DNA from 3 places in the Massilia sp. DWR3-1-1 genome. Region 2 is predicted to be linked to each of the others. Evidence: predicted binding sites of a transcription regulator. Region 2 holds the regulator's gene; each other region holds the start of a gene.
What was found. The regulator HrcA, encoded in region 2, represses chaperone genes, less so after heat shock. The targets are predictions, from matches to a motif close to TTAGCACTCNNNNNNNNNGAGTGCTAA.
Positions count from the first base shown of each region.

Region 1: the regulator HrcA is predicted to act here: its motif matches at 5,260-5,286, upstream of groES (co-chaperone GroES).
Region 3: the regulator HrcA is predicted to act here: its motif matches at 6,956-6,982, upstream of rpoH (RNA polymerase sigma factor RpoH).

Region 1 is NZ_JAFCXL010000002.1:25,013-35,106, reverse strand. Features, by position in the region: gene ACP7EY_RS02400 (methyl-accepting chemotaxis protein) at 1-1,411, opposite strand, end outside; gene ACP7EY_RS02395 (methyl-accepting chemotaxis protein) at 1,737-3,416, opposite strand; gene ACP7EY_RS02390 (EVE domain-containing protein) at 3,626-4,123, opposite strand; RNA gene ssrS (6S RNA) at 4,275-4,455, opposite strand; gene ACP7EY_RS02380 (cell division protein ZapA) at 4,501-4,812, opposite strand; gene ACP7EY_RS02375 (DUF904 domain-containing protein) at 4,809-5,066, opposite strand; gene groES (co-chaperone GroES) at 5,406-5,696, shown strand; gene groL (chaperonin GroEL) at 5,745-7,397, shown strand; gene ACP7EY_RS02360 (GntR family transcriptional regulator) at 7,568-7,993, shown strand; gene ACP7EY_RS02355 (ATP-binding cassette domain-containing protein) at 7,990-8,901, shown strand; gene ACP7EY_RS02350 (hypothetical protein) at 8,898-10,094, shown strand, end outside.
Region 2 is NZ_JAFCXL010000001.1:382,132-392,225, reverse strand. Features, by position in the region: gene pdxA (4-hydroxythreonine-4-phosphate dehydrogenase PdxA) at 1-482, shown strand, start outside; gene rsmA (16S rRNA (adenine(1518)-N(6)/adenine(1519)-N(6))-dimethyltransferase RsmA) at 495-1,283, shown strand; cyclic di-GMP riboswitch class I at 1,382-1,468, shown strand; gene ACP7EY_RS01830 (peptidase S53) at 1,562-4,204, shown strand; gene ACP7EY_RS01825 (hypothetical protein) at 4,243-4,491, opposite strand; gene ACP7EY_RS01820 (hypothetical protein) at 4,714-5,328, opposite strand; gene ACP7EY_RS01815 (hypothetical protein) at 5,348-5,920, opposite strand; gene ACP7EY_RS01810 (HAD family hydrolase) at 6,089-6,805, shown strand; gene hrcA (heat-inducible transcriptional repressor HrcA) at 6,892-7,911, shown strand; gene fur (ferric iron uptake transcriptional regulator) at 7,965-8,390, opposite strand; gene ACP7EY_RS01795 (outer membrane protein assembly factor BamE) at 8,469-9,071, shown strand; gene dapB (4-hydroxy-tetrahydrodipicolinate reductase) at 9,076-9,885, shown strand; gene ACP7EY_RS01785 (barstar family protein) at 9,887-10,094, shown strand, end outside.
Region 3 is NZ_JAFCXL010000016.1:119,104-129,197, reverse strand. Features, by position in the region: gene nhaR (transcriptional activator NhaR) at 1-784, opposite strand, end outside; gene ACP7EY_RS17320 (DUF475 domain-containing protein) at 916-1,968, shown strand; gene ACP7EY_RS17315 (TerD family protein) at 2,114-2,689, shown strand; gene ACP7EY_RS17310 (TIGR00266 family protein) at 2,790-3,485, shown strand; gene ACP7EY_RS17305 (TerD family protein) at 3,526-4,110, shown strand; gene ACP7EY_RS17300 (IS1595 family transposase) at 4,385-5,383, shown strand; gene ACP7EY_RS17295 (hypothetical protein) at 5,445-5,858, opposite strand; gene rpoH (RNA polymerase sigma factor RpoH) at 5,976-6,866, opposite strand; gene ftsX (permease-like cell division protein FtsX) at 7,186-8,106, opposite strand; gene ACP7EY_RS17280 (cell division ATP-binding protein FtsE) at 8,103-8,762, opposite strand; gene ftsY (signal recognition particle-docking protein FtsY) at 8,778-10,094, opposite strand, start outside.

The sequences.
Region 1 (10,094 bases), on a different contig from region 2:
TGGCCAGGTTGATCTGGGCGATGCCCGCTTCCTGCTCGTGGTTGGCCGAACTGATCTCGCCCATGATGTCGGTGACCCGCTGCACGCTCGCCACCAGGTCCGTCATGGTGCTGCCGGCCTGCTGCACCAGGCTCTGGCCGATGTCGACCTGGGTCACCGAGGCGGCAATCAAACCCTTGATCTCCTTGGCGGCGGTGGCCGAACGCTGCGCCAGGTTGCGCACCTCCGAGGCCACCACGGCAAAGCCGCGTCCCTGCTCGCCCGCGCGCGCCGCCTCGACGGCGGCGTTCAGGGCCAGGATATTGGTCTGGAAAGCGATGCCGTCGATGACGCCGATGATGTCGACGATCTTGCGCGAGGCATCGTTGATCGAGCCCATGGTACCGACCACCTGGGCCACCACCGCGCCGCCCTTGACGGCGGTCTGCGAGGCGGCGATGGCCAGCTGGTTGGCCTGGCGCGCATTGTCCGCGTTCTGCTTGACGGTGGCGGCCATCTCCTCCATCGACGAGGCGGTTTCCTCCAGCGAGGCGGCTTGCTGCTCGGTGCGCGCCGACAGGTCGAGGTTGCCAGCGGCGATCTGCGCGGAGGCGGTGGCGATGGTGTCGGTGCCGGTACGGACATCGCCGACGATTTTTTGCAGGTTGCCGTTCATGTCCGACAAAGCCTGCAGCAGCCTGCCCGTTTCGTCGCCGCGGTCGACCGTGATGGTGCTGGTCAGATCGCCGTCGGCGACCATGCGCGCCACCGCCACCGCCTGCTCGATGGGGCCGGTGATGCTGCGGTTGACCAGGAAAGCGACGGCGGCGGCCAGCACGCTGGCGACACCGGCCAGCACCAGCACCATCAGCCGGGTGGCGCGGGCAGTCGCCTCGGCGTGTTCACCCGAGGCCAGCATCAACTTGGCCTGGAAGTCGGACAATTTGTCGAGTGCGTCAAAATAGGCCTGGTTCACCGGCCGCACATTTTCGGCCAGGTGCTTCATCGCCTCCTCCTTGCGCCAGCCCTGGGCCAGCTCGATGAGGATGTCGCGCTCCTTGATGAAGGCGGCGCGCTGCTTGGCGATGTCGGCCAGCATGGCGCGCCCTTCCGCCGAAGTGACTGTCTTGTCCAGCGTGGCGAGCGTGGCGGTGATCACGCGCGAGCTCTTTTCCATGCTCGTGTATTGCTGGTTCAGGGTCGACACATCCGACAGCAGCAGCAGGTTGCGCATATTGCGCGACGTTTCGTTGAGCTCGTCGCGGATCTTGTGCACCAGCACGGTCTTGGGAAAACGGTCGGCATTGCTCATATGGATCTCGGCGGTGACTTCGCCAATGCGCAGGTAGGCCAGCCCCGCCATCAGCAGCATCACCGCGATAACAACGGCGAAACCGAGTCCGAGACGGCGGCCGATGGTGAAATTTTTCATGGGAATCTCATTTATATCATGCGTCAACAGCGGTGGAGGGGCCGCGGCCCCGTCGTGGCGAATGGCGTCATTCGGTCAGCCTCCCTGCCACCGCGAACGCTCGCGCGGGTGGCGCGCAGCAGGCACGCTCGAACACATCCATGCGACGATAGTAGGCCGCATGTTTATCTAGGGCAATAGTTAGATCGGCGTAGTGATGCGATCTGTTGTAAGTACGGGCGCCGCACGAGGTTCGCTTGCGCTGTACGCAATTGTGTGGGTGGGGAACGGCGCTGGCGACACGGGGCCGCTGAGAAAACGGGGGCAGGCGCCCCCGTCGGTCACCTTAAAACTGTTCCCATTCATCGGTCGCAGCGGCGCTGGCCAGGCGTGGGGTGGCCGCCGCTGGGCGTGGCTTGGCGGCGGCGGCGCGGGGCGCCGGTGCGCGGGCGGCGGGGCGCAGCGGCGCAGGCGCACTGCCAGCGGCCGTTTTGAATACGCTCACCACACCGGCCAGTTGCGCCGCCTGTTGTTGCAGCGAGGCGGCGGCGGCCGAGGCTTCTTCCACCAGTGCCGCGTTCTGCTGGGTGACGACGTCCATGTCGGTGATGGCCAGGTTGATCTGGGCGATGCCCGCTTCCTGCTCGTGGTTGGCCGAGCTGATCTCGCCCATGATGTCGGTGACCCGCTGCACGCTCGAGACCAGGTCCGTCATGGTGCTGCCAGCCTGCTCCACCAGCCCCTGGCCGATGTCGACCTGGGCCACCGAGGCGTCGATCAAGCCCTTGATCTCCTTGGCGGCGGTGGCCGAACGCTGCGCCAGGTTGCGCACCTCCGAGGCCACCACGGCAAAGCCGCGTCCCTGCTCGCCCGCGCGGGCCGCCTCGACGGCGGCGTTCAGGGCCAGGATATTGGTCTGGAAGGCGATGCCGTCGATGACGGCGATGATGTCGACGATCTTGCGCGAGGCATCGTTGATCGAGCCCATGGTGCCGACCACCTGCGCCACCACGTCGCCCCCCTTGACGGCCGTCTGCGAGGCGGAAATGGCCAGTTGATTGGCCTGGCGCGCGTTGTCGGCGTTCTGCTTGACGGTGGCGGCCATCTCCTCCATCGACGAGGCGGTTTCCTCCAGCGAGGCGGCCTGCTGCTCGGTGCGCGCCGACAGGTCGAGGTTGCCAGCGGCGATCTGCGAGGAGGCGGTGGCGATGGTGTCGGTGCCAAGGCGCACCTCGCCGACGATCTTGTGCAAGCCGTCATTCATGTCCGACAGGGCTTGCAGCAGCAAGCCCGTTTCATCACGGCCGGTGACGACGAAAGTACTGGTGAGGTCGCCGTCGGCGACCCGGCGCGCCACCACCACCGCTTCGGCGATGGGGCGCACGATGCTGCGCGTGACGAGCCAGGCGATCAGCGCGCCGATCACGGTCGCCGATGCCGCCAGGGTCAGCAGCACGATTTTCGAGTTGGTAGCCTCACGCTCGGACTCCTGGGCCGAGTCGACCATCAGCTTGGTCTGAAAGGCCAGCATCTTGTCGAGGACGGCAAAATAGGCCAGATTGGCGGGGCGCACTTTGTCGCTCAGGTGCTTGAGCGCTTCGTCCTTGTTCTGCGCCTTCGTCAGCTCGAGGAAGGCGGTGCGCTCCTTCACAAAATCGGCCCGCCTGGCGCTGATCTCGGCAAACAGGGCGCGCCCCTCCGGCGCGCTGATCATCTTGTCGAGCTTGTCGAGGGCGGCGCTAATGGCGCGCGACGATTCCTCGATGTTGGCGTATTCGCCCTTGAGTATCTCGGGGTCGCTCAGCAGCAGCAGGTTGCGCATATTGCGCGCCGTTTCGTTCAGCTCGTCCTTGACCTGGTGCAGCAGTTCGGTCTTGGGAAAACGGTCCTCGTTGGTCAGGCGAATGTCGTCGAACAGTGCTCCCATGCGCAGATACGACAGGGTCCCCATCAGCAACAGCAGCGCGATGACGGCACCAAATCCAAGCCCGAGACGCTGGCCGATCATAAGATTTTTTGAAAACATGTCGATTCCTACAAGATGAGATTCGGCGCGCGCCAACCGCAGCGGCGACGCGGTGACCATGGCTGAGCGATCGGGCAGCAGCTTGCGCTCGCGACCGTCGGACACCCGATAGTAGGCGTGATGTTTTCTTGCAGCAATAGTTAATTTGACATATTGACCGCTTCATTATTCTTGTTTTGACGGCGTGGGTTGGCGCGCCATGTATTTGTCTAGCGTGCCGTCGATGGCGCACCTGGCAGACCGTCGCCGGCCCGCAGCGCCGCCACGACGGCGTGCCATTCGGGCGCACTGACGGGAGAGACGGACAGGCGGCTGCCTTTTTGCAGCAGCACCATGGCCTCGAGGGACGCCATGGCGCGCAAAGCGGTGAGGGGCACAAGGCGTCCCCGCTCGAGCGCACGAATATCGCGCGACACCCAGCGCGGTGTGGCCGGACTGGCCTTGGGGTCGAAATACGGGCTGGCAGGGTCGAACTGGGAGGCGTCCGGATAGGCCACGGAGGCCACTTCGGCCAGCCCGGCGACGCCGGGAACGGCGCAGCTGGAATGATAAAACAGCACGCCATCGCCCACGTTCATCTGGTCGCGCATGAAATTACGCGCCTGATAATTGCGCACCCCGCACCAGGCCAGCGTGCGATCGGGGGCCGCCAGCAGGTCGTCAAAACTGAGCTCGTCCGGCTCGGATTTCATTAACCAGTAAGGCATGCGGAAAAAAATAAGAAGAGAGAAGGAGTGCAGGCAAGGCCGGGCAACTGCCTGTTTTTATTGCATGGACCTCTAAAAATCCTCTGGCGGGACCAGTGATTTTTAGCTGTCATTCCCAAATAAAAGCCGCTTGCCGCTTTTATTCGATTGTTATTACCCCGCCTGTGCCGTCTTTGCCGGCATCCCGAACCAAACGGTTCAAGGTGGTCACAGTTAGTTCAATTTCGGGTTCGTCGGACTAGCGACGCTCACTCCCATCAAACATAATCCCGCAACCGGTGCACATAAATGGTTCAAGGAATATATGGCAATCGCGAACACCGCAGGGTGGAACGAAGTTTACTCCGATACACCGACAAGTCAAACGAATTTGGCCGTCAAAACAGATTTTCTTGCGGCGTCAGGGCGCCATCGAGGACCGTGTTCATCGCTTCCATTTTCTGCTTGACTTCCATCAGCGACAGGCCCGAAAACGGTCCTTCTCCCGATTTGGTCGACAGCAGTTCGGCGGCCACCGACAGCGCCGCCATCACGGCGATGCGGTCATTGCCCTTGACTTTGCCGGAGTCGCGCAGGGCGCTCATCTTGCCGTCGAGGTAGCTGACCGCTTCTTTCAGCGCGTGCTCCTCGCCTTCGCGGCAGGCCAGCCGATACGGGTGGCCCATGATGCTCACGTCGAGCTGGATCATTTGGCCACCTCCACGGCGGCGCTCACCGCGTCGGCGGCGCTGGCGGCGGGCGCGGCGCTGACGGGCACGGGGATCTGTGCGATCAGCGCACCAATGCGCTGGCGCGCTTCGGCCAGGCGCTGGCGGTGAGTGGCGTTTTCGGCGGCGAGCTCGACATTGGTCTGGCGCAGCGAGGCGTTTTCACGCCGCAACGCCGCCGTCAGGTCGGCAAGCTGGTCGATCTTGAGGGATAGGTCTTGGAATTCAGAAATCATCCCGTCACTATAGAACCCGGGGTGAACCGCAGTCAATCGAATCAGTACGCCGACCCCCTTCAAACTGACAGGATCGGCACGCCGCCCTGCTTCGGCGCTGCCCGGCAGCGGGCTCGCGCAGCGCCACGCGCGGGGGTAAATGGCGAAATAGTTCAGAACGAGAGCTTGAAATAGGGGGGTATCGTCCCTATAATTAGCACTCGTTGGCAGAGAGTGCTAACAGAAGTTTTACTGAATTAAGCAAGCTGCATCCCCAGGGTGCCGCAATCCGAACGACCCGACCGGCGCCGGAATTATCCGGGAACGTCAGTCAACCCATTGATTTTTAAGGAGTCTTATATGAACCTTCGCCCTTTGCACGACCGCGTCATCGTCAAACGTCTCGACCAGGAAACCAAAACCGCGTCCGGCCTGATCATTCCAGATGCAGCCGCTGAAAAACCGGACCAGGGCGAAGTGCTCGCCATCGGTAACGGCAAGGTCCAGGACGACGGCAAAGTACGCGCCCTCGAAGTCAAGGTCGGCGACCGCGTTCTGTTCGGCAAATACTCGGGCCAAGCCGTCAAGGTCGACGGCGAAGAGCTGCTGGTCATGCGCGAAGAAGACATCATGGCCGTGCTGGTCAAGTAATCAGCAGCCACTGTCTCACCCTAATCATTCCTCACCGGAGAAACACACATGGCATCTAAAGACGTAGTATTTGGCGACAGCGCCCGTTCGAAAATGGTTGAAGGCGTCAATATCCTCGCCAACGCAGTCAAAGTCACCCTGGGCCCGAAAGGCCGCAACGTCGTCATCGAGCGTTCGTTCGGCGCGCCAACCATCACCAAGGACGGTGTTTCGGTTGCCAAAGAAATCGAGCTCAAAGACAAGCTGATGAACATGGGCGCGCAGATGGTCAAGGAAGTCGCTTCCCGCACCAGCGACAACGCCGGCGACGGCACCACCACCGCCACCGTGCTGGCCCAGGCCATCGTGCGCGAAGGCATGAAGTTCGTTGCCGCCGGCATGAACCCGATGGACTTGAAGCGCGGCATCGACAAGGCAGTCGCTGCCACCGTCGAACAGCTGGCGATCATCGCCAAGCCATGCACCACCACCAAGGAAATCGCCCAGGTCGGCTCGATTTCGGCCAACTCGGATGCATCGATCGGCGAGCGTATCGCTGAAGCGATGGAAAAAGTGGGCAAGGAAGGCGTCATCACCGTCGAAGACGGCAAGTCGCTCAACGACGAACTCGACATCGTCGAAGGCATGCAGTTCGACCGCGGCTACCTGTCGCCGTACTTCATCAACAACCCGGAAAAACAGGTCTCCATCCAGGACAACCCGTTCGTCCTGCTGTGCGACAAAAAAATCTCGAACATCCGCGATCTGCTGCCGATCCTGGAACAAGTTGCCAAAGCGGGCCGTCCGCTGCTGATCATCGCCGAAGACATCGAAGGCGAAGCGCTGGCCACCCTGGTGGTCAACAACATCCGCGGCATCCTGAAAACCTGCGCCGTCAAAGCGCCAGGCTTCGGTGACCGTCGTAAAGCCATGCTGGAAGACATCGCTGTCCTGACCGGCGGCCAGGTGATCGCCGAAGAAGTCGGCCTGACGCTGGAAAAAGTGACCTTGGCCGAACTGGGCCAGGCCAAGCGTATCGAAGTGGGCAAGGAAAACACCATCATCATCGACGGTGCCGGTCAAGCCGAAGCGATCGAAGCGCGCGTCAAGCAAGTGCGCGTGCAGATCGAAGAAGCGACCTCGGACTACGACCGTGAAAAACTGCAAGAGCGCGTGGCCAAGCTGGCCGGCGGTGTTGCCGTGATCAAGGTTGGCGCTGCCACCGAAGTCGAGATGAAAGAAAAGAAAGCCCGCGTCGAAGATGCACTGCACGCCACCCGCGCTGCCGTTGAAGAAGGCATCGTGCCAGGCGGCGGCGTTGCCCTGCTGCGCGCGCGCGCCAACATCAACGTCAAGGGCGACAACCCTGACCAGGACGCCGGCATCAAGATCGTCCTGCGCGCCATGGAAGAGCCACTGCGCATGATCGTGCAAAACGCCGGCGAAGAGCCGTCGGTGGTCGTCGCCGCTGTGTTGGCCGGCACCGGCAACTACGGCTACAACGCCGCCAATGGCACCTACGGCGACATGGTCGAAATGGGCGTGCTCGATCCAGCCAAAGTGACCCGTTCGGCGCTGCAAAACGCCGCATCGATCGCTGGCCTGATGCTCACCACCGACGCCATGGTCTGCGAACAGGCTGACGACAAGTCGGCTGGCGGCGGCATGGGCGGCGGTATGGGCGGCATGGGCGGCATGGGCGGTATGGACGGCATGATGTAATTGCCAGCCCCGGGGTCCGCGGACCCCATCGCTGAAAAACAATGGCCACCTTCGGGTGGCCATTTTTTATGGGCGCGGCGCGGCGACATATGTATCGGGATCTTGTTGACGGCGCCGCCGGCTCGCTGCTACTGTACTAATTAAAATAGTACAGTTACCCAGGAGCCGCCATGAGCCGCCGTACCCCGCTAATGCTGCACATCGTCGCCGGCGACAGCCGCCCGATCCACCACCAGATCGTCGATGGCGTGCGTCGCCTGGTCGCCAGCGGCGCGCTGCCGCTGGGCGCCGCCCTGCCCAGCGTGCGCGGGCTGGCGCAGCAGTTGACCATCAACCCGAACACGGTGGCGCGGGCCTACGCGGAACTGACGGCCGAAGGCTGGCTCGATGCCCGCGCCGGCCTGGGACTGTTCGTGGCCGCGCCGCGCCAGCGCCTGGCGGACGCCGAGCGCACGCGCCGCCTTGACGACGCCGTGCAGCGCTTCGCCGGCGACGTGATCGGCCTGGACTACTCCGCGCAGGACATCCTGTCGCGCGCGGCGAGCGCGCTCGAGGCGGTCCTGCCGCATCCCGAACCGGCGCGCAAAAGCGCATGAACGTCATCGACACCCGCGACCTGTGCCTGCACTACCGGGGCAAGCTGGCGCTCGACCACCTGACGCTGGCGATCGCCGATGGCGGCATTCACGCCGTCGTCGGCGCCAACGGCGCCGGCAAGTCATCGCTGTTTCGACTGCTGCTGGGCTTCGAGTCGCCCAGTGCCGGCACTGCCACCATCCTCGGCTGCGACAGCGCCCGCCTGACACCGGCACTGCGCGCGCGCATCGGCTTCGTCAACGAGGAACATACCTTGCCGGCCTGGATGCGGGTAAGCGAGCTCGCCGCCATGCAGCGCCGCCAGTACCCCTCGTGGAACGGGGAGCGCTATGCGGCCGTGGTGAGCAACTTCAATGTGCTGCCCACCCAGAAAATCGCCGAACTCTCGCGCGGCGAACGGGCCGGCGTCAACCTCGCGCTGGCGCTGGCGCAGTGCCCGCAACTGCTCATTCTCGATGAACCGACGCTGGGACTGGACGTTGTCGCCAAGCGCGCCTTCCTGGAAGCGCTGATGGCCAGCGCGCTCGACGACGGCGCCACCATCGTCTACTGCTCGCACCAGATGGAAGAAGTCGAACGGCTCGCCGACCAACTGGTGATACTCGAACGAGGCCAGCTGCGCCACCTGTCCACCCCGTTCGCGTTCTGCGAAAAGGTGCGCTTGTGGATCGCCGAATTTCCCTTCAGCGCCCCGGACCGCCGACAGCTGCCCGGCGTGCTGCAACAGGACCGCATCGATGGCCTGAGCCATTTCACCGTGTTCGACCAGGGCGACGATTTTGGCGCGCGCCTGAAGCTGCTGGGAGCGCGCTCGGCGCAGTCGATGGCGGTCAGCCTGGAACGGGCGGTCAACGCCTTTTTGTCCAACAGCCATATCGGCACTGAACGCAAGGCAAGCCACGCATGAAAGACCTGTACCTGAGCGAGCTACGGCGCTTTCGCAATGGCGCGCTGCTGTTCACGGCGGCGCACCTGCTGGCGCTGCTGTTCGTCAACCGCCTGTTCGACCTGCAGCAGCAGCGCTGGGAGGTGCATGCCGTGCTGCTGACGTTCTACTGCCTGGCCGGGGCGGGCTTCGCCGTGTTCCAGCTGCTCGGCTACAGCCAGCCCAGCCGCTGGCTATGGCTGCACCATCGCCCCCTCTCGCGCGCACGCATCTTCGGCGCCATCGCCCTTGCCTCGCTGACCCTGATCGTGCTGGCGGTCGGGCTGCCCGCCGTCGCCACGCTGGCCGGCATCGGCGCCGTCAGCGAACGCACCGTCGACGCGCGCCACTACCTGGCCGCACTGCACATCGTGCTGATCACCTTCGCCGCCTGGCTGGCCGGCGCCATCGCCGTCACCAGCCGCGCCAAAACCGCCATCGTCGTGATGGTGCTGCCGGCACTGCTGATGGCGCACTTGGCCTCGGGCGCGACCATGCTGGCGCCGGCGCTGCTGTGCATCGTGCTGCTCGCCTGGGTCGCCTACTCCAGCTTCAAGCCGAACCGCATGGCGCCACCGGACAGCCCGGCGGCACTGATTGCGACCGCACTGCCCCTGCAACTGGGCTTGTACTTTGCCCTGCTGTGGAGTGGCGCCACGCTCTACCAGACGGTATTGATGGCGGCCGACCTGCACCCGACCAAGCGCGCGCTGCCGATCGCCGGCAGCTACGTCGCGCTGACCCGGATGGGCAGCGGGGCGGCATTCGAGGCGGTGCTGGCGCGCTCCACCGATGCGCGCGCCGACCAGTGGCGCCGCCAGCTGACAGGGGCACCGGCAGCCAGCCTGGCGCCGCTGGCGCGCAACTTCCCCGTGCGCCAGCAGTCGAGCAACCGCAAGAGCCTGCAGTGGGGCGATGGCACGCACAAGATCGAATGGACGTTCAGCCATGACGCCATGCGATTCAGGGGCCGCGACATGTTCACCGGCCGCTCGCGCGGCTGGTTCGGCGCCGGCGGTGCCGGCGATAGCGCGCCGTTTTCGTCCGTGCCGCTGGTGGCGGCACCGTACCTGCTCACCCCGCAAACGCTGTATCTGATCGAAGCGCAGGGGCAGCAGTTGCACCGTCTGATAGAACTGGGCGGCGCCGAGACCTTGACGGGGCCGCCCAAGGCG
Region 2 (10,094 bases):
TCGGCGCCGACCTGCTGCTCGACGTGCTGACCATCATCGACCATGATCTCAAGCGCCATTTCGGCATCGCCGCACCGCGTATTGTCGTCACCGGCCTCAATCCCCACGCGGGCGAGCACGGCTACCTGGGCCGCGAGGAGATCGACATCATCGAGCCGGCGCTGGCCCGCGCGCGCGCGCGCGGCATCGACGCGCGCGGGCCGTATCCGGCCGACACCCTGTTCCAGCCCAAGTACCTGCAAGAGGCCGATTGCGTCCTGGCCATGTACCACGACCAGGGTTTGCCGGTCCTCAAGTACGCCACCTTCGGGCGCGGCATCAACATCACCCTCGGCCTGCCGCTGGTGCGCACCTCCGTCGATCACGGCACCGCGCTCGACCTGGCCGCGCGCGGCGTCGGCCTGGCCGACTGCGCCAGCATGATCGAAGCGATCGGCTGCGCCGTGCGGATGGCGGCGGCGCGCCGTGCTTTCACCCTATAAATTAAGACTTCAATGAAACATGTGGCCCGCAAGCGCTTCGGTCAGAATTTTCTGACCGACAAATTCGTCCTCGACAACATCACCGACGCCATCGACCCGCAACCGGGCCAGGCGCTGGTGGAAATCGGCCCCGGCCTGGCCGCCATGACGGCGCTGATCGCCAAGCGGCTCGACCACATGCACGTCGTCGAACTCGACCGTGACCTGGTGACCCGCCTTGAAAAGCAGTTTCCGCGCGAAAAGCTGACCATCCACTCGGGCGACGCCCTGAAGTTCGACTTCGCGCAAATTCCCGTGCCGCCGGGGCAAAAGCTGCGGGTCGTGGGCAATTTGCCCTACAACATCTCCAGCCCGCTGCTGTTTCACCTGGCCGAGTTTGCCCATCTGATCGAAGACCAGCATTTCATGCTGCAAAAGGAAGTGGTCGAGCGCATGGTCGCCGAACCGGGCAGCAAGGTCTACGGCCGCCTGTCCGTGATGCTGCAATGGCGCTATAAAATGTCGCTGCTGTTCATCGTGCCGCCCACGGCCTTCGATCCGCCGCCGCAGGTCGAATCGGCGATCGTGCGCATGATCCCCGTCGCGCAAAAACTGGCCTGCGACGGCGCCACGCTCGAAGCGGTGGTGTTGAAGGCGTTTTCCCAGCGCCGCAAGGTGATCCGCAACTGCCTGGCCGGCATGTTCACCGAGGCCCAACTGGTGGCGGCGGGCGTCGATCCCACCTTGCGGCCGGAGGCGATCGGCCTGGTCCAGTACGTGGCGCTGGCCAATCTGCTCAAGCCCCTGCCTACATCAGTTTGACACGCATCTAACCCATTGTGATTAGCCGTCGCTAGCGCGGACGGGTGCTAGCCAGGCACTGCAAATCTGGCTATTATAATTTCCTGAGTGTAATTATAGTTTCATGAGGGCAAAACTGTCGAAAGGCAGTGACGCAAAGCTACCGGCCTACCGCGCACCCGCGCCACGGCAGCGGGGCCGCCAACGTTGGCGCCGGCATCAGGCCGTGCGCTACTGCCACCGCACGCCGGAGGCAACGTTGTCGTGGCGTGGCCCTCGCCACCACGAGAGCCCCCGCCATGACCGACCGATCGATCGTTCCACCAGCGCTGCCAACCGGCCGTCTGCACTTCTTGCCGGCACTCGGTGTGGCCGCTGCGCTGAGCGCGTGCGGTGGCGCCGTCGACACGGCCCCCCAGGCCAGTGTGGCGATGGCGCCGGCCAGTGCCGTCACCACGTTGCAGCTGGACATGGCGCCGCTGCCGGAGGCCGCCGCCGCCTTTGTGGCGCGGCCCATGTTCAACCTGGCGCCGACCCTGCTGGCCGAACCGGACCAGCCCGACAGTGGTGAGGCCCACCGGGCGCCGCATACCCGGCGCCTGTCGACCGACCAGCAGCACCTGTCCACGCGCCGGCTGACGGTGCAAGCCATTCGCGAGGCCGACCGCCAGCGCGCCATCGACGAGGCGAACGGCGTTGACACCGGCGCCGCCGCGCAGGCTGACGGCGCCGGTGTCGCACCGATGGCCAGCGGCGCCGTCATCGCCACCTACACGCCGGCGCAGATCCGCGCCGCCTACGGCTTGCCGCCGCTGCCGGCCGCTGGCGCCGTGCTCAGTGCGTCGCAACGGGCGCAACTGGGCGCCGGCCAGACCATTTATATTGTCGACGCCATGCACGACCCCAACGCGGCCGCCGAGCTGGCCGCGTTCAACGTGAAATTCGGCTTGCCGGCCTGTACCGTCAAAGCGATCGCCGTCACCCAGGCGCTGCCGCTGGCGGCGGCCTCGTCCACCGCGTGCGAATTCTCGGTGGTCTATAACACCGCCGCCGGCGCCATGACCGCCGCCGCGCCCGCCTACAACTCGGGCTGGGCCACCGAGATTGCACTGGACGTCCAGTGGGCGCATGCCACCGCGCCGCTGGCGCGCATCGTGCTGATCGAGGCAGCCGACGCCTCCCTCAACAGCCTGATCGGCGCGGTCAAACTGGCCAACGCGATGGGCCCCGGGGTGGTGTCGATGAGTTTCGGTGCCAACGAGGGCACCTGGACCGCTTCGGTCGATGCTGCCTTCAGCGGCGCCAACATGAGTTACCTGGCCGCCACCGGCGACAACGGCGCCGCGGTGTCGTGGCCGGCCGTCTCGCCCAAGGTGGTGGCGGTGGGCGGCACCACCCTGACCTACAGCGGCACCGGCACGCGCAGTGAAGTGAGCTGGTCCGGCACGGGCGGCGGCACCAGTGCCTACACCCCCACCCCGACTTACCAGAACAGCACCATCCCCGGCGTCGGCACACCGCTGCGCCGCACGGTGGCCGACGTCGCCTTCAATGCCGATCCGTCGAGCGGCCAGTACGTGGCGGTGATGACACCTGGCAGCACCACCCCGAACTGGGTCAGCGCCGGCGGCACCAGCCTGTCGACCCCGCAGTGGGCCGGCCTGGTGGCCCTGGCCAACGCCATGCGCGCCCTGAGCGCCAAGGCGCCGCTGGGCATGGCCCACACGGCACTGTACGGCCAGATCGGCGCCGTGCCGATGAATTACTCCGGCGCGTTCGCCGACATCACCAAGGGCAGCAATGGCGCCTGCGCCACCTGCGTGGCCAAGGCCGGTTACGACTCGCTGGCCGGCCTGGGCACGCCCAATGTCACCAGCCTGCTGCAGTTGTTGTCCGGTGCCACCGTCACGCCTGTTGCGCCCGTGGTCACTGGCGCCGCCATCGCCGGCACGCTCGGCACGCCGCTGACGTTCACGGTCGCCGCCAGCGCCACCAATGCCGTGACGTACACGCTCAGCGGTGCGCCCTCGGGCATGACGATCAGTACTGCCGGGGTGGTGTCGTGGGCCGTGCCGCTGGTCGGCACCTATAACGTGACGGCGCTGGCGCGCGACAGCGTGAGCGGTTTGACGGGGCAGGGCAGCTACACCGTCACCATCGCGTTGCCACCGGCACCGGTGGTGACCGCCGGCGCCATCAGCGGCAAGGTCGGCACGGCCCTGTCGTTCAGCGTGAGCGCCAGTGGCAGCAATCTGAGCTGGTCGCTGACGGGCGCCCCGTCCGGCATGACGATCGCCAGCACCGGCGTGGTCAGCTGGCCGACCCCGGTCGCCGGCACCTATGCCGTTACCGCCATCGCCACCGACAGCAAGACCAAGCTGAGCGGCAAGGCCGTCTACACGGTGGCGATCGCCGCGCCGCTGCCGCCCGTCGTCAGCGCTGCCAGCCTGACGGGCCGGCCCGGTATCGCCCTGTCGTTTGGCGTGAGCGTGGTGGCGCCCAACGCCGTCACGTACAGTCTGACCGGTGCGCCTGCCGGCCTGACCATCAGCAGCGCCGGCCTGCTGGCCTGGGCCAGCCCGGTGCTGGGCAGCTACAGCGTGACCGTGGTGGCGCGCGACAGCAAGACGGGCTTGTCCGGTCAGGCCGTCATTGCCATCAAGATTGCCGCTGCCGGTCCCGTGATCACGGTCGTGCCCCTGACCGGCGTGGCGGGCAAGGCCTTCAGCGGCAGTTTCGGCGTGGCGGCCCCCGGCGCGAGCTGGTTGTCGGTGTCGATCGCCGGCGCCCCGGCCGGCATGAGCTTCGGCTTTAACGGCACCAGCATCCTGATGGCCTGGGCCAGTCCCGTGACGGGCAGCTACACGCTGACGGTGGTGGCGACCGATTCGGCCGGGCTCATCGCCAAGGCCAGCGTGCCCATTACCATCACGGCAAAATAAGTGGATCTAACCGGTAGCGGCGGCAACGCCGCTACCGCCTACCCCGCCGTCCTGGCACTGTTTTCCTCGATCATCGCCAGCGCCACGCTCCTCGCCTCGGCCTGCGCTTCTGCCTGACTCGCATACACGTGTTCCACCGCCACCCGCTGCGCGGGCACGATGCTGTTGCGGTGCATGGGATTGCTCGACGGACCGTAAATCGTCACCCATGCCGCCCAGCCGTCCACATCGTCCATGTGCACGCCGCTGTAGTCGATCTCGTACGCTCCCACCGTTTCTGTCGCCATCGTCGCTCTCCTTCAGGATGTCAGCGGCCATCATGCCAGTTTTGTGGCTCGCGCGAAGCGCGCCTTGACGGTGGGTACAGGCGAAAAAAAAGCCCGCTGTTGAGCGGGCTTGAAATCCAATTCTTTTTGAGGAGACTTGGAGGAGACAGATGCATTATGCTGCGTCACAGCATATAAAACCAATTGTCTTTTCCAATATCAGTTAATCAGATTTCGTATATCTCAGGTGCTGGCAGGCTTCGTTACGCAGGTAACATTGATATTGGTCACTGCCGCATCGCCCATCACGCCGGCAGGATTGCTGACGGTGCAGACTTGATTGGTGGGCTGGGTCAGCACGGTGATGCCGTAGCTGGTGTTGTAAGGCACGTTGTCGGTGAAGGCGTAGGCGGTGACGCCGGAGGCCACGGCGATGGTGCCGCTACTGCCGTTGGTGAGCACCAGGCCGTCGGCCGCGAGGCCGCTGACAGCGCCGCCGATGCTGTAGGTGTTGAGCAGGCAGGTGACGACGATGGCGATCGACGCCGTGCGCCCGGCCGTGCCGCTGGCCGTGTCGACGCCGGTCAGGGGACTGACCGTGGTGCAGCTCTGGTGCAGGGGCGGCGTCTTCTGGGTGACGTTGTAGACATCGCCGTACGACACGGTATTCGGGAAGGAAAAACTGGTGGCGCCGGCTGGCACGCTCAGATCCATGCCATTGGTGGTAAGCACCAGGCCGGGGTAGCTCAGGCTGGTCACCGTGCCGCCGATGGTGAAGGTGGCTTTGCCGCCGCAGGCCGCCAGGGTCAGGGCGATGGCCGCCAGGGCGACCGGGCGCAGGAAGGTTGTAAAAGTCATGAAGTTCTCCGGGAGGCGGTCAGATGCAGTTGACCTGGACATTGGTGACATTGGCCGGGCCCATCGTGTTGGTGCCGTTGGTCACCGTGCAGGTCTGGTTGGCCGGCTGGCTCAGGATGGTGACGCCGTACGGCGTACCGTCGCCCACCTTGGTCATCTTGAACGAGGTGGCATCGGCCGCCACGCTGACCTTGTCCGGACCGTTGACCAGCACCAGGCCGGTGTTTTTGAGGTTGCTCACGGTGCCGCCCAGATCGTAGGTATTGGTGACGCAGCTGATGACGACGGTGGTGATGTCGTAGGTCGACGTTTTGCCCGTGTTGCTGCTGGCCGTGCACACGGCGTTGCTGGGCGAACTTTTAACCGTGACGTTATAGTTGGTATCGTTGCCGACCAGGGTGGGGAAGACGAAGCTGGTGTTGGTCGCCGGAACGACCAACTCGTCGCCGCCGTTGTTGAGCAACACGAGGCCGGTGCGGTTGAGGTTGACCACGATGCCGCCGATGATCAGGGAGCCGCCGCTGCCACCGCACGAGGCCAGGGTCAGGGCGCACGCGAGCGCGACGCCCGAACGCAGGAACAGACTTTTCATGTTTTCTCCAAAAACGACAAGATGGCGCCAGCGCGCTGGCGACCGCAAAATAGACAAATTGGCCGCCATTTTAGTGCATTTGTTATGCTAAGGCCCCATTGGCCGTGTATCACGGTGTAACTGGCCCATGCGGCAGTTGAAATCGTCCTATTTACTTGTGAGCGCGTCATGACAGCACTGCCCCTTCCTGCCTGGCCCAAGGCCGTCCTGTTCGACCTCGACGACACCTTGTGGCCCATCGCTCCCGTCATCGAGCAGGCCGAGCGCCAGGTGTGGGCCTGGATCGAGCAGCATGCGCCGGGCATCGCCGGCGCCCACTCGATCGACAGCCTGCGCCAGGCGCGCCTGCAAAAGCTGGCGCGCGAGCCGCACTTCCACCTCGACCTGGCGGCCCTGCGCCGGGCCGGCCTGCTCGACGCCTTTGCCGCCAGCGGCGACGACGTCGGCCGCGTCGACGAGGCGATGGCGATCTTTTCCGCCGCGCGCAACCTGGTCGCGCCTTACGCGGACGTGCTCGACGGCCTCGAGCGGCTGGGCCGGCGCACGCTGATCGGCTCGATTTCGAACGGCAATGCCGACTTGCGCGCAATCGGCCTGGACCACCATTTCAAGGTGTCGGTGGCGGCCCACAGTTTCGGCCAGGCCAAGCCGGCCCCCGCGATCTTTCTGGCCGCCTGCGCCGAACTGGGGGTGGCGCCTGCCGAGGCCGTGTATGTGGGCGACGACGTCCTGCTCGACGTGCGCGGCGCCCAGCAGGCGGGCCTGCGCGCCGTCTGGCTCAACCGCACCGGCAGCGCGCGCCACCTCGAACACGGCGTCACGCCCGACGCCATCTGCGCCGATTTCGATCAATTGCTGGACTGGCTCGAGAACAACCATGCCTGAGCGCGCCCATGCGGCCGTCGTTACCCCGCACGGGCCGCGAGCGTGCATAATAAAGGCACCCAGTCCAAGGATCACGTCAGACCACCATGCATCTCGATAACCGTGCTCAAACCCTGCTCAAGGCCCTCGTCGAGCGCTACATCGCCGACGGCCAGCCGGTCGGCTCGCGCGCCCTGTCGAAAATATCGGGCCTGGACCTGTCGCCGGCGACGATCCGCAACATCATGTCCGACCTCGAGGAAATGGGCTACGTCGCCAGCCCGCACACCTCGGCCGGGCGCATTCCCACCCCGCGCGGCTACCGCATCTTCGTCGACACCCTGCTGACGGTGCAGTCGATCGACGAGCACTCGGTCGATTCGCAGTCGCGCATGCGCCTGCAGGCGCCGCAGCAGCAAAAAACCATCGCCAACGCGGCGCAGATGCTGTCGTCGCTGTCGCAGTTCGCCGGCGTCGTCATGAGCCCGCGCCGCGAGTCGGTGTTCCAGCAGATCGAATTTCTGCGCCTGTCGGAAAAGCGCATCCTGCTGGTGATCGTCGATCCCCGCGGCGACGTGCAAAACCGCCTGCTGCTCACCGATGTCGACTACACCCCGTCGCAGTTGATCCAGTCGGCCAATTTCATCAACCAGAATTACGGCGGCCTGTCGTTCGACCAGGTGCGCGCCCGCGTGACGGGCGAATTGCGGAAATTGCGCGACGACATGAGCCGGCTGATGCAGGCGGCGGTGGAAGCGGGCAGCGAGGCCATGGCCGACCACAGCGACGACATGGTCATCTCGGGCGAACGCAATCTGCTCAGCGTGGCCGACCTGTCGTCGAACATGAGTTCGCTGCGGCAGATGTTCGACATGTTCGAGCAGAAAACGGGCTTGATGCAATTACTTGATGTGTCAAGTAAAGCCACGGGCGTGCAGATTTTTATCGGCGGCGAGTCCAGCCTGGTGCCGATGGACGAGATGAGCGTGGTGACGGCGCCTTACGAGGTCAACGGGCGCATCGTGGGAACGCTGGGGGTGATCGGCCCCACCCGCATGGCGTACGAGCGGGTCATTCCCATTGTCGATATCACGGCCAAGTTGTTGTCGAACGCCTTGAGTCATTAAGAACCTACCGGGATAGGTTCGAAGGACTGGCAAGCGGCCAGCCCGTGCGCAGCTTAGCGGTGCGGGCAGGCCGGCTTGATGCAATTGCCATAAATGGCCAGCGCATGCTCGGCGATGCTGAAGCCGCGCTCGCTGGCGATGGTGTTTTGCCGGGTTTCGATCGCTTCGTCGAAAAATTCTTCGACGCGCCCGCAATCGAGGCACACGAGGTGGTCGTGGTGGGAACCCGCATTGAGTTCGAAAATGGCCTTGCCCGTTTCAAAATGGTTGCGGTTGAGCAAGCCAGCCTGTTCAAACTGGGTCAGCACGCGGTACACGGTGGCCAGGCCAACGTCGAGATTTTCTGTCAATAACTGCTTATAGACGTCTTCGGCAGTCAGATGGCGCACCTCGCTGTTCTGAAAGATCTCCAGAATTTTCAGGCGCGGCAGGGTCGCTTTGAGGCCGCTGGCCTTGAGGTCGGTGGGATTGTTACTCATGTTTGTTGCTCGAAGTTGGGCGTAGTGCTTTATGATATAGCGTTTTGGAGCTATGGCTCAAACGTTTTGAGGTTCCCTATGCGCGTCACGATTGCCGATTTTTCCCGCAGCTTGTCCCTGAAGCCCGTCCTGGTCGCCGCTGCCGCCTGTGCCGTGCTGAGCCTGGCCGGCTGTGCCAACTGGCGCCAGACCCAGCCTGCCGCCGCGGTCTCGACGGCGCCGGGGGCGATCGCGGCCGACGCCAACGCCTCGGCGGCCAGCGCCAACGCGGGCGCCCAGACCAGCAGCGCCACCAGGCTGCAGCGCTTCTTCTGGATCTTCTCGCCGTACCGGCCAGACATTCAGCAGGGTAACTTCGTGTCCCAAGAAATGCTGGCCCAGCTCAAAGTGGGCCAGACCCGCGACCAGGTCAAGTTCATCCTCGGCACGCCCCTGCTGACGGACGTGTTCCATGCCGAGCGCTGGGACTACCCGTTTTATCTGGCACGGGGCAATGGCGAGCTGACCAAGGCGCGCGTCACCGTCTATTTCAAGGACGACAAGGTCGAGCGTTTTGACGGCGGCAACCTGCCCACCGAAAAAGAGTACATTGCCCGCATCGCCGGTCCGTCGAAGGTGGCGGCCAAGGCGGCGCCCAAGAAGGAAGAGGCCGCTTCGGCCAGCATCCAGGTCAAGAAATAATCGTATGGCCGCTCTGAATATTGCCGTTGCCGGCGCCAGTGGGCGCATGGGCAAGATGCTGGTCGAAGCGATCGACCAGGCTGCCGACACCCGCCTGTCCGGCGCGCTCGACGTCGCCGGCGCGCCCGGCCTGGGCCAGGACGCCGCCGCCCTCCTGGGCCGCCCGTCCGGTGTGGCCATCGGCGCCGACCTCGCCAGCGCGCTGGCCGGCGCCCGCGTGCTGATCGATTTCACCCGGCCGGAAGGCACCCTGGCCCACCTGGCCTATTGCGCCGCGCACGGCATCGCCATGGTGATCGGCACCACCGGATTCGATGAGGCAGGCAAGGCGGCCATCCGCGCCGCCGCCGAAAAAACCGCCATCGTGTTCGCCCCCAATATGAGCGTGGGCGTCAATGTCACGCTCAAACTGCTGGAAATGGCGGCGAAAAGTTTTAGCGAAGGCTACGACATCGAAATTATCGAAGCGCACCACCGCCACAAGGTCGACGCGCCGTCCGGCACCGCCCTCAAGATGGGCGAAGTGATCGCCGACGCGCTCGGGCGCGACCTCGCCAGCTGCGCCGTCTACGGCCGCGAAGGCGTCACCGGCGCGCGCGACCCGTCCACCATCGGCTTCGCCACCATCCGCGGCGGCGACATCGTGGGCGACCACACGGTGCTGTTTGCCGGCGACGGCGAGCGCATCGAGATCAGCCACAAGTCGAGCAGCCGCGTCACCTACGCCCACGGCGCCCTGCGCGCGGCGCGTTTTCTGGCCGACAAGCAAAGCGGCCTGTACGACATGCAAGACGTACTCAATTTGAAGGACTGACATGGCCACCGTCGAACTCAAGGGCGCCGCCATCGACAGCGCGGCCGCCTTTCACCTTGCCTCGCAGGCCGCTTTTGGCTTTCCCGACAGTTATAGCCACACCATCGACGGCTGGGTCGATTGCCTCAGCTACCTGCGCGATGCCGATGGCATGAGTAAATTTCGCCTTTTCCCCAAAGAAATGCTGGAAATCGTCATCACCGACAGTG
Region 3 (10,094 bases), on a different contig from region 2:
GCACGGCGCCGAACTGTTCTTCGATGTCGCCGGCCAGCGCGGCGGTGGCGAAAAACAGGCCCAGGCCGCGCCGGCCGAAGGTGTTGAGCAGGGCGTTGTCCTCGAATTCGCCGACGATGTCGGGCCGCACCGCATGCTGGCCGAACCAGTCGTCGATCTTGGCGCGCAGCGCGTTGTTGCGCGTCGGTAGCAGGAAGGGGGCGCCGTTCAGGCTGCGGGGAAAATCCTGGCGGTGCGCCAGCGCCAGCGCGGGCGTGCCCACCACCATGGTGGCGCTCTCGAACAGCAGGTGGCTGAACACCTTGAGGGTGCTGCCGCCGCGCACGGGGCGGTCGGTCAGCACCACGTCGAGCTTGTGCAGGGCCAGGTCGGCCAGCAAGGCGTCGAAACTGTCTTCGTAACAGACCAGGCGCACCTTGCGTTCAAGCTGCATGGTAGTCTCGAGCATGCGGTAGGCGGTCAGTTTCGGCAGCGAGTCGGAAATGCCGACGGTCAGGCGGATTTTCTTGGTGTCGACTTCGCTCAGGGCGTCGTGCAACTGCTCGCCCAGCAGAAAAATCTGGTCGGCGTAGCGCAGCGCGGTGCGGCCCGATTCGGTCAGCACCAGGCGCCGGCCCTGCTGGGCGAACAGGGCCGTTCCCACCTGCTGTTCCAGCTGCGACAACTGGGTACTGATGGTTTGCACGGCCAGCCCCAGGCGCTCGGCCGCGCGCGTGACGCCGCCTTCCTTGGCGACCACCCAGAAATAGTACAAGTGGCGAAAATTGAGATCGTTTTGGTTCATTGTTCTGTTTTTCGGAAGTGTTCGTCCAATTATCTTCGCTATTTCAATTGTTTGCATGCATTTACACTGTGACACATCAATTCAGTCCGTTGAATACATGTAAGTAACTTAATAAGAAGAAAGGAAGCCGCATGAAGCATTTCCGCATTTCATTTTTGGTCACCTTCATCTGCCTGGCAGTGTCCGGTTGGTGGGGTTACACGCACGGTGGCTGGTCGGGCGCGCTGACCGCGCTGGGCGTGGCCGTTATCCTGGGCATCATGGAAGTGTCGCTGTCATTCGACAACGCCGTCGTCAATGCCTCGGTGCTCAAGACCTGGGACGAGTTCTGGCAAAAGCTGTTCCTCGGCGTGGGCATCATCATCGCCGTGTTTGGTATGCGCTTGCTGTTCCCGCTGGTCATCGTGGCGCAGGCAGCCGACCTGGGTTTGCTGGAAGTGTGGAACCTGGCCCTGTCCGATCCGAAGCAGTATTCGGCGCATCTGACGGCGCACCACGCGGAAGTGGCGGCGTTTGGCGGCATGTTCCTGCTGCTGGTGTTCCTGAACTTCCTGCTCGATGACTCGAAAGAAATGCACTGGCTGGGCCACATCGAAGAGAAAATCGGCGCGCTGGGCAAGGTCTCGTCGATCTCGGTGATGATCGCCCTCGGTACCCTGATGGGCTGCCTGGGCCTGGTGGAAGAAGCGCAGAAGATGGTGGTCCTGATGGCCGGCCTGTGGGGTATCCTGATTTACGTCGGCGTCGACACCCTCAGCAGCCTGCTGGAGAAGGACAGCGCCGAGGAATCGGGCGCCAATGTGGGCGAACTGGTCAAGCGTGGTGGTGTGGGCGCCTTCCTGTACCTGGAAGTGCTCGATGCATCGTTCAGCTTCGACGGGGTGATTGGCGCGTTTGCCATCACCAACGACGTGGTGATCATCATGCTGGGCCTGGCCATCGGCGCCATGTTTGTGCGCTCGATGACGGTGTACCTGGTCAAGCAGGGCACGCTCGATGAGTTCGTCTACCTCGAACACGGCGCGCACTATGCGATCGGTATCCTGGCCCTGATCATGTTGGCCAGCATGAAGTATCACATTCACGAAGTGTTCACGGGCCTGATCGGCGTGGCCTTCATCGTCGCCTCGCTGTGGTCGTCCATCAAGCACCGCAGGCAGCACAAGGAACTGGCCGTCGCCTGAGCGGACGCCAGTGGCAGAACCCGGAGCGAACGGCCGAACACCGGTTCGCTCCCTGTCAGAAGTACCCGGTGTTCAGAACGGCTTGCAGGTCTACCGTAAGCCAGCACAAAGTGGTTTTAATTTAATCAACTAGGAGATTTACATCATGGCAATCAGTCTGCAAAAAGGCGGCAACGTCAACCTGAGCAAAGAAGCACCTGGCCTGACCAAAATGATCGTCGGCCTGGGCTGGGACACCCGCAGCACCGATGGCGCGGCCTTCGACCTGGACGGCGCCGTGTTCCTGCTCAACGCCGCCGGCAAAGTGCGCTCGGACGCCGACTTCGTGTTCTATAACAACCTCAAATCGACCGACGGCTCGATCGTCCACTCGGGCGACAATCTGACCGGCGCCGGCGACGGCGATGATGAAACCGTCACCATCGACCTGAGTGCGGTACCGGCCGACATCGACAAGATCGCCGTCGCCGTGACGATTCACGACGCCGAAACGCGCAACCAGAATTTCGGCCAGGTGTCGAAGGCCTTCATCCGCTGCATCAATGCGGCCGGCAACGCGGAAATCGCCCGCTACGACCTGTCGGAAGACAGCTCGACGGAAGCGGCGATGATTTTCGGCGAAGTCTACCGCGCCGGCAGCGACTGGAAATTCCGCGCCATCGGCCAGGGTTTCAAGGGCGGCCTGGGCCCCCTGGCAAAGAACTTCGGCGTCAACGTCTAAACAACGCAGGCGCTCGCCCCGGCGCCATTGCGGTCCGGGCCACGAGCGCCTACCATGCACCTAACAATTTGAACAACCACCACGGAAAGGAAGGTTTTACATGCCAGTGTTTACAGTAACGGGGGACGTCGATCCCTTCCTTCACGTGGCGATGCGCCGTGGCGACACGATTTATTGCGAATCGGACGCCATGGTGATGATGGAAGCAACGCTCGACCTGAAGGGCAAGATGAAGGGGGGCCTCGGCAGCGCGCTGATGCGCACCTTCGCCAACGGCGAGTCGTTCTTCCAGCAGCACATCGAAGCGGTGCGGGGCGACGGCGATTGCCTGTTGTCGCCCACCTTGCCCGGCGCCATGCAAGTGGTCGATGTGGGGCCCAACAATTACATCATCAGCGACGGCGCCTTCGTCGCTGCCAGTTCCGGCGTCGAACTGAAGGTGCGCACGCAAAGCGTGGGCAATGCCTTGTTCGCCCAGAGCGGCGGCTTTTTCGTCACCGAAACGAGCGGCCGCGGCCAGGTCGTGGTGTCCGGTTTTGGCTCCATGTCGGCGCTCGACGTCGAGCCGGGCAAGGACGCCATCATCGACAACTCCCACGTGGTGTGCTGGGACAGCACCCTGCGTTACGAAATTTCCATCACCACGGGCAGCAGCGGCGGCTTCCTCGGCAACCTGATCAACAGCCAGACCAGCGGCGAAGGTGTCGTGCTGCGTTTTTCCGGCAAAGGCAAGGTCTACGTTTGTTCGCGCAACCGCGCCGCCTTCCGTACCTGGACCCAGCAGGGATCGCGCTAAGCGCGACTGCCCGTCCATCCACCCGAATAAGGAGCATCACATGTCAGTCAGTCTGCAAAAAGGCCAGAAAATTTCCCTCGACAAGGAAGCCGGCGGCGCGCTCACGCGCATCGTCATGGGCCTTGGCTGGGACGCCATCAAGAAGAAGGGTTTGTTCGGCTTCGGCAGCAAGACCGAGTCGGTCGATCTCGACGCCTCCTGCCTGCTGTTCGATGAAAACGGCAAGTCGGTCGACGCCGTCTGGTTCCGCCAGCTCAAGAGCCAGGACGGCAGCATCGTCCACACGGGCGACAACCGCACCGGCGCCGGCGATGGCGACGACGAGCAGATCGTCGTCGACCTGTCGCGCGTGCCGCCGCAGGTGAAATCGCTGGTGTTTACGGTCAACAGTTTTACCGGCCAGAATTTCTCGCAGGTGGAAAACGCCTACTGCCGCATCATTAACGCGGCCGACCAGAAAGAAGTGGCGCGCTACGACCTGTCCGTGCAGGGCGCCCACACGGCGCAGATCATGGCCAAGCTGTACCGCCACAACAATGAGTGGAAGATGCATGCCATCGGCGAAAACGGCAGTGGCCGCACCTTCGACGAATTGATGCCAAAAATTACGCCGCACTTGAACTAAGACCGTTCGCGCCACCCGGCGCGGCGCGGTACGGATTTCTCCGGCAGTGCCCTTTGCAGGTTCCGTCTTCGCGGTGCCTGCTTTTTTTTGGCGCTTTCACCGTTTGCTGTGGGTCGACCCCGAACCGATTTGAATTGCTGAGGTCAAACCTGCTCCACCAACGTGATGGGAGAGCAGCATGGCACAAGGCAAGCAGGTCCGTCCTAATTTCACCCGCCTGTTCTCCCGGCTGCGCACCTTTAATACCCACCAGAGGCTGGCCGTCTGCTGCTTCATGTCGGCGCTCGTCAACGGCGAGCGCATCGCCACACTGATCGATCAGATCGCCCGTGCGCACAGCGTGTGTCCCCGCTGCGCATCGCGCCAATTCGGCCGCCACGGCTTCGCCAATGGCCTGCAGCGCTACCGCTGCAGCGCCTGTGGAAAAACCTTCAATGGTTTGACGGGCACGCCACTGGCGCGCCTGCGCCTCAAGGGCAAGTGGCTCGCGTATTTCGATTGCCTGCGCGACCCGGCCTGCACCGTCAAAAGCGCCGCCGAGAAAGTGCAGGTGCACGCCAATACCAGTTTCAGATGGCGCCACCGCTTCCTGCACTGGGTCAAGTTCGACCGACCCGCCACACTGCAAGGCATCACCGAGGCCGACGAGACGTTTTTGCTCGAATCGGAGAAGGGGAACCGGCAGGGTAAGAAGCAGAGCAAGCAGCAGAGCAGCCAGCAGAGTAATCAGCAGGAAAGTGATCAGAACAACGGGCCGAAAAAGGATCAGGAAAGCGGGCAGGAAAGTCAGCAGGAAAATACACCGTTGGGCAGAGCGCCACGCAAGCGCGGGGGCGTCGCGTCGAAACGGGGCATATCCAGGCAACTGGTCAACATCGTGGTGGCGCGCGACCGGGGCGGCGCCACCATCGATTTTATTGCCGGGCGCGGCGCCCTCAAGGCCACGGCCTTGCACACCCACCTGCTACCGAAGTTACAGCGCGATGTGCTGCTCGTGAGCGACGCCAATGCGGCCTATAAAAAATTCGCGCGCGAGGCGGGCATCGACCATCAAAGCGTCAAGCTGCGCCAGGGCGTTCGTGTACGTGAAGCCATTCACATTCAAAACGTCAACGCTTATCACAGCCGCTTTAAACGGTGGCTCCATCACTTCAACGGCGTGGCCACGCGCTATCTGGACAATTACCTGGGCTGGTGCTGGGCCATCGACCTGCGCCGCATCGGCAACGCCGAGCGCTTCCTCGCAGCGGCGCTCGGTCACTTCGGCGCTTGAGTTCGAAAGAAACTCAACAGCTAACGGTGAAAGCGCCCTTTTTTTCGCCTGATCGATGCCGTCAAGGCCGTGGCGCCGCCGTTCTTCTCACTTCCAGCACCACCGCATGCTGCTCCACGGGCACGGCGCTGACCCGCTCAAACGAGATGCCGAACCACAGGCCCGGTACCGTGCTGGCCTCGACCCGCTGCCCGGCGTAATCGAGCGCAAAACGTTCCTGGCCGGCAGCGCTGCTGAGCACGAACTGGTAGCTGACCTTGCCCGCCCAGATGCACTGCGCCCCCTGCGGGCAACGGCTGTCCGCAAACGCTTCGTAGCGCACGCTGGCGCCGCCGCCGATGGCGGCCGACTGGCCTGGCGTGAGCGGGTAACTGGCATCGTGCAAGGGCGGCATCGCGGGGGTGCCGGCGCAGCCGGCCAAGGTGTACATCAGAAAAGCGCAACCCAGTTTGAACCACATGAAAAATTGTCGCATCGGGGCGCCCTGTTCAATGAGCGCCGATGGTAGCACGGGCGCCGCCTTGCGCACGTCGCGCTGCCAGACGTGAGAAAGGCGCCCGCGGGCGCCTTTCTGGTGGCTGGACGTCTTCGCTTAAACGAACGACGACAGTGCCGTCTTCATTTTTTTCAAGGCCGCCGACTCGATCTGGCGAATCCGCTCGGCCGACACGCCGAACTCCTCGGCCAGCGTGTGCAAGGTGGCGCCGGAGCCGTCGTCATTGGCCAGCCAGCGCGCTTCGACGATGCGGCGCGAGCGGGGGTCGAGCTTGCCCAGCGCCGTTTCCAGTCCTTCCGACTGCAAGCGCGTCACTTGCTGCGCTTCCATCACCTTGGTCGGCTCCGACAGGTCGGACGACAGGTAGGCAATGGGCGAAAACTTGTCGTCCTCGTCGTCGGTGGGGGCTTCGAGCGCAATGTCGCGGCCCGACAGCCGGGTTTCCATTTCGATCACTTCTTCACGCTTGACGTCGAGCAGCTTGGCCAGCGCATCGATCTGCGTGGGCGACATGGCGTCCAGGCCCACCTTGTTGCTGCGCAGGTTGAAAAACAGTTTACGCTGGGCCTTGGTGGTGGCCACCTTGACCAGGCGCCAGTTTTTCAGGATGTACTCATGCATCTCGGCCTTGATCCAGTGCATGGCGTACGACACCAGGCGCACGCCCTGGTTGGGGTCGAAACGCTTGACCGCCTTCATCAGGCCGATATTGCCTTCCTGGATCAGGTCGGCGTGGGGCAGGCCATAACCGAGATAGCCGCGGGCGATCGACACCACCAGGCGCAGGTGCGACAACACCAGTTCCTGGGCGGCGGCAAGGTCGTTGTGTTCCTGCAGGCGCTTGGCCAGCGAGATTTCTTCCTCGTGCGTGAGCATCGGCAGGCGGTTGACCGCCGAGATGTAAGCATCGATATTGCCAAGATTGCCAGTGAAGCCCAATCCCAGCGCCCGAGTTCCCGTTGGAATCAGTGCGGAGTGTGTGGACATCGTCGTCATGTAATCCTCGTGTGTGTGATACAGCGTCAAGCGTGGTGCTGGCGGTGGTGATTGAAGTGTCCCGCTAGCGAAATCACAGTTTAGCACTCTCTTGATGGGAGTGCCAATTGGCCTCAGCTATGAGTGTGATAGGGCCGAACTTGCGATTTGGAATCGAAAAAAAAGGCGGAAAACCACTGTAGGTGTCGCTGGTGGGCGTACCTTTGATCACGCGCACATTCAACTCGTTCCAGGCGCCGCAGCGCCTGGAATTTTCAACCCTAGTTTGACAGCACAGTCTTAATGGGAGCTTAGATTGTGCGCTGCACGATTAGTTCAATCGTGCGAGGTGGCGCTGCACCGACAGGATGGCGCCGGCCAGGCCGAGGCCGGCGCTGATGGCCAGCAGGGCGGCCACGCCCAGCGGGGGCAGGGCGGCCAGCTGAAATTCGCTCGCATATAAACGGGCAAATTCGGCAATTGCCACGTTCAGGGGACGCAGCGCCAGCGCCACGGCGCCGAGCGCGACGGCGCCCGAAGCGAGGCCCAGCAGGGCGCCCGTGTAATAAAACGGCCGGTGGATGAACACGTCGGTGGCGCCGATCAGCTTGGAGACGGCGATTTCCTCGCGCTGCGTCAATACCTGCAGGCGAATCGTGTTAAACACCACGGCGATGACCACCATGCCCAGCGTCACCGCCAGCAGCAGCAGCACCAGCCGCAGGATGCCCAGCAGGGCCGCCAGGCGCTTGACCCAGGCCGAATCGACCTGCACCGTGTCGACCCCGGGCAGGGCGCGCAGCTGGGCCGCCAGCGTATCGACCTGGCTGGCATCGGCGGCGTTCTTGAAGCCGTCGAGCTTGATGACGTAGCCGTCCGGCAGGGGATTTTCACCGAGCGACCCGAGCACGTCGGTCAGGCCGCTCTTGTCCTTGAGCGATTCGAGCGCCTGCTCGCGCGGCACGAAGGTGATTTTCGCCTTGGTCGCCTTGAGCGTGGCGCGCAGTTGCGGGGCCAGCGCCGCGGCCTCGGCGCGTGCCGTCTGCGGCGTCAGGAACACGCTGATTTCCGGATCGACCGACAATTGCTCGGACACGGGACGCACGTTTTCCAGCAAGGTCAAGCCCGTGAACGGCAGCGCCAGGGCGATCGCCACGACGGCGACGTTGAACAGGAAGCTGCCGGGCGCCTTTCTGACATTGCCCAGCGCGGCGCCGAAGGCGAAGCGGTGTTGCCGCAACCAGCGATTCATGCGTTCTCCATGATCAGTTCGCCCTGGTTCAGGTGAATCACGCGGGCTGCACCGTCGAGCACGCTGTCATCGTGGGTGGAAATCAGGCAGGTGACGCCGGCGCGGTTGAACGCGCGCAAGGCATCGAGCACCTTGTCGGCGCTGGCGCGGTCGAGGTTGGCGGTGGGTTCGTCGGCCAGGATGATCTGCGGCCGGTTCACGATCGCGCGGGCGATCGACACCCGCTGCTGCTCGCCGCCGGACAGTTCGAGCGGCAAGTCCTTGGCCCGCTCGAGCAGGCCCACCTTGTCGAGGGCGGCGCGGGCGCGTTGCTCGGCCTCGGCCTTGGAGGCGCCGATGACGAGCAGGGGCATCATGGTATTGGCCAGGATGTGGCGGTCGTTCAAGAGTTTTTGTTGCTGGAAGATCAGACCCAGGTTGCGCCGCAGGAAAGGCACGCCTTCGCGGCGCAGCTTGCCGATGTCCTGGCCATTGACCAGCACGGCACCCGCGGTGGGCCGCTCAATGGCGGCGATCATCTTGAGCAGGGTCGACTTGCCCGCGCCGGACGGGCCGGCCAGGTAGACCAGCTCGCCCCGGGCGATGTCAAAACTGACCTCGCGCAGGGCAATCGCGTGGGCGGAATACTGCTTGCTGACGGACTCGAAGGCGATCATGGGGGCGCTCATGGCTCAGCCCAGCAGGGCTTCGACGAACTCGTCGGCCTTGAACGGCTGCAAGTCCTCGATTTTCTCGCCGATGCCAATAAAATACACGGGAATCGGCCGCGTGCGGGCGATCGCCGCCAGCACGCCACCCTTGGCGGTGCCGTCGAGCTTGGTAATGACCAGGCCCGTCAGCTGCAAGGCGTCATCGAAGGCTTTTACCTGGGCCAGCGCGTTCTGTCCCGTGTTGCCGTCAATGACCAGTACCAGTTCGTGGGGCGCACCGGCCATGCCCTTGGCGATGACCCGCTTGATTTTTTTCAGCTCTTCCATCAGGTGCAACTGGGTGGGCAGGCGGCCGGCCGTGTCGACCATGACCACGTCCATCTTTTTCGCCTTGCCCGATTGCACGGCGTCGAAGGCCACGGCGGCCGGGTCGCCCGATTCCTGGGCGATCACGGTCACGTTGTTTCTCTGGCCCCAGACCATCAACTGCTCGCGGGCGGCGGCGCGGAAGGTGTCGCCGGCGGCCAGCAGCACCGATTGCTGGTATTTCTGCATGTGCTTGGCCAGCTTGCCGATGGTGGTGGTCTTGCCGGCGCCGTTGACGCCCGCAATCATCATCACCATGGGCTCGTGGCGGCCCAGTTCGAGCGGCTTTTCCAGCGGCCGCAGCAGATCGGTCATCAGCACCTTGAGGGCGCCCTTGACGGCGGCGGCGTCGAGCAGGCGCTCGTCCTTGACCTTGCGGCGCAAGCCGTCGAGCAGGAATTGGGTGGCGTCCATGCCGGCGTCCGACATTAACAGGGCCGCTTCGAGCTCTTCATATAAATCTTCGTCGATCTTCGCGCCCACGAACAGCAGCGACAGGTTCGACGAGGTCTTCGACAGCCCCGCCTTCAGGCGCGCCATCCACGAGGACTTGCGCTCGGCCTCGAGCACGGGCCGTTCGGCCGTCTCGCTGATCCACTCGGTGGCCGGCGCGGGCGCGACCAGGAGGGGACCCGGCGGCGGCGTTGGCGTCGATGGGGCGGGCGCGGGCGCTGCCGCTGCCGCCGTCACGACGGGCGTCGGCGCTGGCATTGGCATTGGCACGACGGGCGCAGGCGCTGGCACGACGGGGGCGATGACCGGCGCTGGCGATGGCATTGCCGCTGGCTGCACGGGCGTTACTACCGGCGGCGCCACGAAGGTCGAGGTGGTGCCGTAGCGGCGCGATGGCGAAGGCGCCAGCTCTGGCGGCGCGGGCACCACCACGGGCACCACGGGCGCGACGACCGGTGTGATTACCGGCGCTGGCGGCGCTGGCGGCGCGGGCGGGGCTTCGACAACAGCGGGTTTTTT